Regions from separate parts of the Paenibacillus sp. cl6col genome, predicted to be linked through region 2. Evidence: riboswitches for the same ligand, from Rfam matches in the RefSeq annotation. Region 2 holds a riboswitch; the other holds the start of a gene.
What was found. Region 2 has a riboswitch for glycine ahead of BLS15_RS22340 (alanine/glycine:cation symporter family protein). Riboswitches for the same ligand answer to the same signal wherever they lie in the genome.
Positions count from the first base shown of each region.

Region 1: it holds a riboswitch for glycine, as region 2 does, so the genes downstream of both, gcvH (glycine cleavage system protein GcvH) here and BLS15_RS22340 (alanine/glycine:cation symporter family protein) in region 2, are expected to answer to the same signal.

Region 1 is NZ_FNAZ01000009.1:82,611-86,037, reverse strand. Features, by position in the region: gene BLS15_RS21625 (GNAT family N-acetyltransferase) at 1-457, opposite strand, end outside; gene murI (glutamate racemase) at 417-1,250, opposite strand; gene gcvH (glycine cleavage system protein GcvH) at 1,428-1,820, opposite strand; glycine riboswitch at 2,014-2,122, opposite strand; glycine riboswitch at 2,286-2,380, shown strand; gene gcvT (glycine cleavage system aminomethyltransferase GcvT) at 2,609-3,427, shown strand, end outside.
Region 2 is NZ_FNAZ01000009.1:238,445-241,871, forward strand. Features, by position in the region: gene BLS15_RS22335 (pyridoxal phosphate-dependent decarboxylase family protein) at 1-1,210, shown strand, start outside; glycine riboswitch at 1,406-1,512, shown strand; gene BLS15_RS22340 (alanine/glycine:cation symporter family protein) at 1,661-3,001, shown strand; gene BLS15_RS22345 (sigma-70 family RNA polymerase sigma factor) at 3,163-3,427, shown strand, end outside.

The DNA of each region.
Region 1 (3,427 bases), 160 kb from region 2:
ATACGGCTCCTAGCCGTTGAATGGCGCGATTCGAGCGCTCATTGCGCACATCTGCCGTCAGCTGAACACGAATCGTATGCAGCTGTTCAAAGCAATATTGCAGCAGCAAATACTTGCACTCTGTATTGATGCGAGTACGCCATACAGAAGGATGATACCATGTGCCGCCAATCTCGGCATATCGATGCAAGGCAGACATATTCATTATTCTCGTCGCGCCAATAATTCGCTCTGTAAGCTGATCAATGACAACGAATGGATACTCAGTCCCCTTCTCGCGGTTCAGAACAGCATCATGAATCACTCGTTCTGCATCCGTAAGACTGCGGATGGTGCGCGGCAAGTAGTGCCAAATATCAGGATGAGATGCTGCTTCATATAAATCTTCCTTATGTTCAGGAAGCATCGGGATCAGCTTAGCACTGCTCCCCGCCAGCTCGAACAATTGATTGTTCATTCGTATCCATTCCCCCGAAGGTCTGATAGGTATAGAGTGCAGTCTGTAACTTGTCTATGTATTGCTGCTCATGACTTGAACACATAAATTGAATTGAAGGGCGGACTGACGTATCCGATGACTGCTTAAGCTGGTTTTCCTGCATTACTTGTGCTAGACGCTGCACGGTGCCATGGCTGCCGTCTATAAGCTGGATATGAGCAGGGATAATGTCTCTCAATATGTGCTTGTAATAGGGATAATGCGTACATCCTAACACAATCGTTCCATACTGATTCAAATCCAATCCAGCAAGCTTATGCACGAAGTAGTCTCCTATCACTCCCTTATCAAAGTTTAACTGCTCGCAATACTCTACCAATTCCGGCAAGGGAATCGAATCCACAATATGTTCTTCGTCAATTCGACTGACTAATGTATGGTATTTGTTCTGACTTAAGGTTAAAGCTGTCGCGAATACAAGCACACGTTTGCCATTGTCGCGGTTCATTTCCACGGCAGGCTTGACTGCTGGTTCCATCCCGATGATCGGAATGTCGTACTTCCGTCTTAGTTCTGACGCTGCGATGCTTGTCGCTGTATTGCACGCAATAACAAGCGCCTTCACATTGTGCTGCATGATGTCTTCCACAGCTGAATGTACATGGCGCATTACCTCGGATTGAGATTTCGTCCCATAAGGAACATGCAGCGTATCTGCATAAAATAAATATTGTTCATGCGGCATCTGCTTCATAGCCTCAGCCAACACGGTTATTCCACCGATTCCAGAATCAAAAAAAGCGATTGTCATTCCATTCACCTAGCATTCTTATTAACATTGCAACATCTAGTTGTCGATGCTTATATTGTACTCCTTTTCGGCGGTGAATCCTATCGAAATTTGTCAGATAACAAATGAAAAAACCTGCTGCACCAGCATGATACCGGTACAGCAGGTTCTTAGATTCTCAACCTATTGTTCCTTCAACTATTCATCTATCAGCTTCGTGTACTGCTCTGCATTCAGCAAGTGCTTCACAGCTTCCTCAACGCTGCCTTCTACTTCAACTTCTGCAATCCATCCATCTTCGTAGGGGCTGCTGTTCACAAGCTCTGGCGACGCTTCCAATCCATCATTGACCTTCGTAATTGTTCCGGATACCGGACAGTACAACTCAGATACAGTCTTCACCGATTCAATTGATCCCATGCTGTCCCCTGCGGACAAGCTGGTACCTACTGGCGGAAATTCGATGAATACGATGTCTCCCAGCTGGGATTGTGCATGATCTGTAATGCCAACCCGTACCGTATTGCCTTCTATGGCAACTACCCATTCATGCTCTTCACTATACAACAATCCATTCTTCACTTCGCTCATGTCAACGCCCCATTTCATTCATAATGTCATTCATCAGGCCGTCTATCCAATCGAGATCGTAAAAATGGACAGGAAGCGGCCTTGTCGCCTTGTTCTCTGTCCTCGGTACCTGAGAGTTCCCGTTCCTCCACAGCCACAACTGCGGTTGAACTTACCCCTTTGGCGGCATAGAAAATGCACTCTCCAGAGCTGCGTCAGAATGGCGGTTATGGAACCTGAGAGATTCATTGCCAATCGGCGGCTGGCAACTTGCTCCTTCGGTGTTGACAATCGCAATTGTCAAACTCTCCCGACCTTCCTCGTTCGCGAATTACGATTAAACTGGGTAATTATAACACCATTAGATTATTGCAAGATATGCATGATTGTCAATATGACAAGCTATGAAATCAGTTGTGAAGAAAATATCAATTGACAAAGTGTGGAAAGCTCAACTAATGTAGAGATGACAGCTGAAAATGGCGAATGATGGTAAAGGGAGAGACTGCTGAGACATAGCGGCGCCGAAGGAGTAAGCCTGAATGGGTGAATCTCTCAGGCAAAAGGACTTTTACCGGACGCACCTCTGGAGAGCACTGCTATTCATGAAAACGAATACAGTCACCCAAGGGGAAAGTCGATGGTAGACACGGAAACAAACAATTTGTTTGCGACAATCGGCGACACTCTCAGGTACAAAGGACAGAGCGAGAGAATGAGAGGATGCGATGCATCCACTTTTCTTTCGGCTGTCCTTTTTATGTACGTATACCGATGATTAGTCCAAATACGCGTATCGAGGTGAATTCATGAGTCAATTGAAGAGAACGCCAATATTTGATCAATACTCTGCTTATCCGGGTGCACGCTGCATTGACTTCGGCGGCTGGGAGCTCCCTGTTCAATTTATCGGCATTCAGCGAGAGCATGAAGCAGTTCGTACACATGCAGGTCTATTCGATGTCTCCCATATGGGTGAATTTATCGTAAGCGGCCCTGCCTCCCTGACATTTCTTCAACAGATGACAACAAATGATGTATCGCGGCTCGAGGATGGCAAAGCACAATATACGCTGATGTGCTACCCTGACGGAGGAGTTGTCGATGATATTCTCATTTATCAGATGAAGAGCGACCGTTACATGCTCGTCGTTAATGCCTCCAACATCGATAAAGACTACGCATGGCTGCAGAAGCACCTGATTCATGGCGTTACCTTGACCAATGTATCGAATCGCACAGCATTGCTTGCCCTTCAAGGGCCGAATGCCCAAGCTATTCTTGCTGCGGTAACTGAGGCACCTATTGATTCGCTCGCTCCATTCCATTTCCTATCGGATGCACAAGTCTGCGGCGTATCAACATTGCTGTCTCGCTCAGGCTATACCGGTGAAGATGGCTTCGAACTCTACTTGTCCGCAGAGGATGCAGCACACGTATGGAATGAGCTGATTCGCGCGGGCGAACCGTTCGGCTTGCTCCCAGCAGGGCTTGGTGCTAGAGACACCTTGCGCTTCGAGGCACGTCTGCCCCTCTATGGACAAGAAATTACAGCCGATATCTCGCCGCTTGAGGCAGGGCTAGCACGATTCGTCAAGCTGGATAAGGGCGACTTCATCGGCCGTGTA
Region 2 (3,427 bases):
AGGATATTATGGCTTATACAATCCACGCCCGAACTTTATGGGAATTATGGCAGACACGATAACAGCGGCGTTTAACCCCCAGCTTGCTGCATGGAGTCATGCACCGTTTGCCGTAGAAATTGAGAATTACGTACTGCGTGAACTCGCCGTTCAATTTGGTTACCCGCGTGATGTTGCTGATGGAACTTTCACGACTGGGGGAGCGGAAGCTAATTTGACTGCAGTCTTAACGGCTCTATCTTATCATTTTCCAAAGTATGCAACAGACGGATTAGCAGCTCTGGAGAAGCCACCCATTCTGTATGCTTCTGAAGAGAGTCATCATTCATTGGTGAAAGCGGCTCGTTCCTGCGGGCTTGGAACGAATTCAATTCGCTCCATTCGTACGAACGATTCCTTGCAAATGGATATAGACGCGTTATCAGAACAAATACGTACAGACCGCGCGCAAGGTTTAGCCCCATTTCTTATTATTGCTACAGCGGGAACGACGGGAGCCGGTGCAATTGATCCGTTAATGGACATCGCAGCAATAGCGGAGCATGAACAGATGTGGCTTCATGTGGATGCTGCTTATGGCGGTGCAATCGTATTGGATTCCGAGCTGTCCTCCCATATAGATGGTATCCAGCAAGCAGATTCAATCGCGTTTGATGCACATAAGTGGCTGTCCGTTCCGATGGGGGCGGGCATGTACTTCACACGGCATTCACGTATATTGAATGAAACCTTCCGTATAACGGCAGATTATATGCCGAAGGAGGGTGAGGAGTTGCCCACGATTGATCCATATACGCATTCCATTCAATGGTCACGGAGATTTATAGGATTGAAGCTGTATTTATCCCTGGCTACAGCGGGTTGGGAAGGATATCGGGCTGTCTTGCGACATCAAGTTGAAATGGGCAAGCTATTCCGAGAAGAATTAATGCGATCTGGCTGGACAGTTGCCAATGATACCGTGCTGCCTGTCATTTGCTTTCTTGATCAAAAAGCATGGACACGAAACGACCAGGACTTCGCTCTATTTGTGAATCAACACGTATTGAGCACAGGGAAAGTGTGGCTATCCGTATTTACCATTCATGGTGTACCAACGCTGCGTGCATGCTTTACCAATTACGATACGAATGTGCAGAATGTGAGTGAACTCATTCATTTATTAAATGAGGCCAGATCCCTATATTACAGTCAACGAGCACATGTGTGATAGATGGTATGGGATAAATTACAATGCAGTGGATCATTGCACAATGATAGTGTGTCTACTATAATGTTACCTACAACTTTATAACTGGATGAAGTTTGCGGGAGATAGACGAATCGTCTAGCCGAAGGGGTAAGCTCTCAGGCGCTTAGGCATATCGAACCTTGAGCTCGAATACGTATAAGCAGGACCGTAAATGGACAGGACTCTGGAGAGACTCCATGATTGGGGCACCGAAGGGGCAAGACGAATTTGATTCTCGTGGATTCGTTAAAACTCTCAGGTAAAAGGACAGGGATGCAGAAGCGTAGAAAAATCGTAAGTCATTGGTATGATGATCTTATTTAGGTATGTCACTTACGTCAGGTTATTTATTCTGCACACATGTCCCCAGGGTCAAATCATTCGATTTGACTCTTTTTATTATTCACAAAGAGGGGAACTGATTTGACAATGATGGAACAATGGTTAGACAAATTGAACAACATGGTATGGGGAGCACCGCTTCTTATTTTATTAGTAGGAACGGGAATTTTATTAACGATCCGCTTGGGAGGGCTGCAGTTGTTCCGCCTGCCGCTCGCCTTGAAGTTAATATTCAAGTCGAAGAATGAGGGAGAAGGGGATGTATCCAGCTTCGGTGCATTGGCTACTGCGTTGGCGGCGACAATTGGAACTGGTAATATCGTGGGGGTTGCTACTGCAATTAAGGTGGGTGGACCCGGTGCATTGTTCTGGATGTGGGTTGCTGCATTCTTCGGAATGGCTACCAAATATGCGGAGGGATTGCTTGCTGTCAAGTATCGCAACATTGATGACAATGGACAAGTGCTAGGTGGCCCAATGTATTATATTGAGAAGGGGCTTGGCATGAAATTCAAGCCGCTTGCTGTATTCTTCGCGATTAGCGGGGTGTTGGTTGCCTTACTTGGAATAGGTACATTTCCGCAAATTAATGCGATCGTCACATCTACAGAAGCAAGCCTTGGAGTGCCTGCAGTAGTCACTGCGGCAATCGTCACTATCGTGACCGCACTTGTTACAATTGGCGGGATTCAGAGTATATCGCATGTGACGACGACAATTGTTCCTGTCATGGCTATTATCTATTTTATCGCGAGTTTTGTGGTGCTTATTGCATTTGCGGATCAGATACCGCACGCACTGTCGTTGATTTTCCATGGCGCGTTCAATGTAACAGCAGCAGGAGGCGGCTTCTTGGGAGCAACGGTTATGATGGCGATCCGCAACGGGATTGCAAGAGGTGTATTCTCCAATGAATCAGGTCTCGGAAGCGCACCGATTGCGGCCGCGGCTGCGAAGGTGAAATGGCCGGCTGAGCAAGGACTCATATCAATGACTGGAACATTCATCGATACGATCATCGTCTGCTCGCTTACAGGATTAACATTGATTGTAACGGGTGTATGGAATGGCCCAATGGAAGGAGCGGCCATGACACAGGCAGCATTTGATGCTGCGCTGCCATACGGTTCCCTCATTCTTATGTTTTGCTTGATTTTATTTGCATTCACGACGATTCTTGGCTGGAACTATTACGGCGAACGGTGCATGGTTTATTTGTTCGGTGTCAAATCGATTCTGCCGTACCGCCTTGTGTTCATTGCGATCATTGGCTTTGGGGCATTTATCAAGCTGGATATGATATGGAAGCTTGCTGATATTGTAAATGGATTAATGGCGCTGCCGAACTTAGTTGCACTGCTCGGTTTGTCTGGAGTCGTCGTGTCTGAGACGCGTCTATATTGGAAGCATAGGGAATCCGAAAAATAAATAGAAGCAGGAAGCGATTCCTGTTCTTAAGTAAACTGCCAAATGCATGAAAGTGAACATTTGGCAGTTTTTTTGCGTTTAATGAAACCTTTTGCCTATCTTGTGCATCTAATTGACAGTTTGATTCGCGTGTATGGGGTAAAGAAGGGAGTAGAAACGGCTTGCATAGCGATATAGAGACAGAAGTGAGATTGGCTAAGGAAGGTAACAAAGAAGCGTTTATTCGACTCATCAAGCAGCATGAAGCCCAAATGTTCAACATGGCCAGGTCGATCGTCAGAAGGGATGAGGATTGTGCAGATGCGATGCAGGAGACTGTGCTCAAGGCTTATCGCGCACTGACCAACCTAAATCATCATGCCTATTTTAAGACTTGGCTCTTTCGGATATTGATCAATGAATGCAATATGATATTGCGGAAGCAGG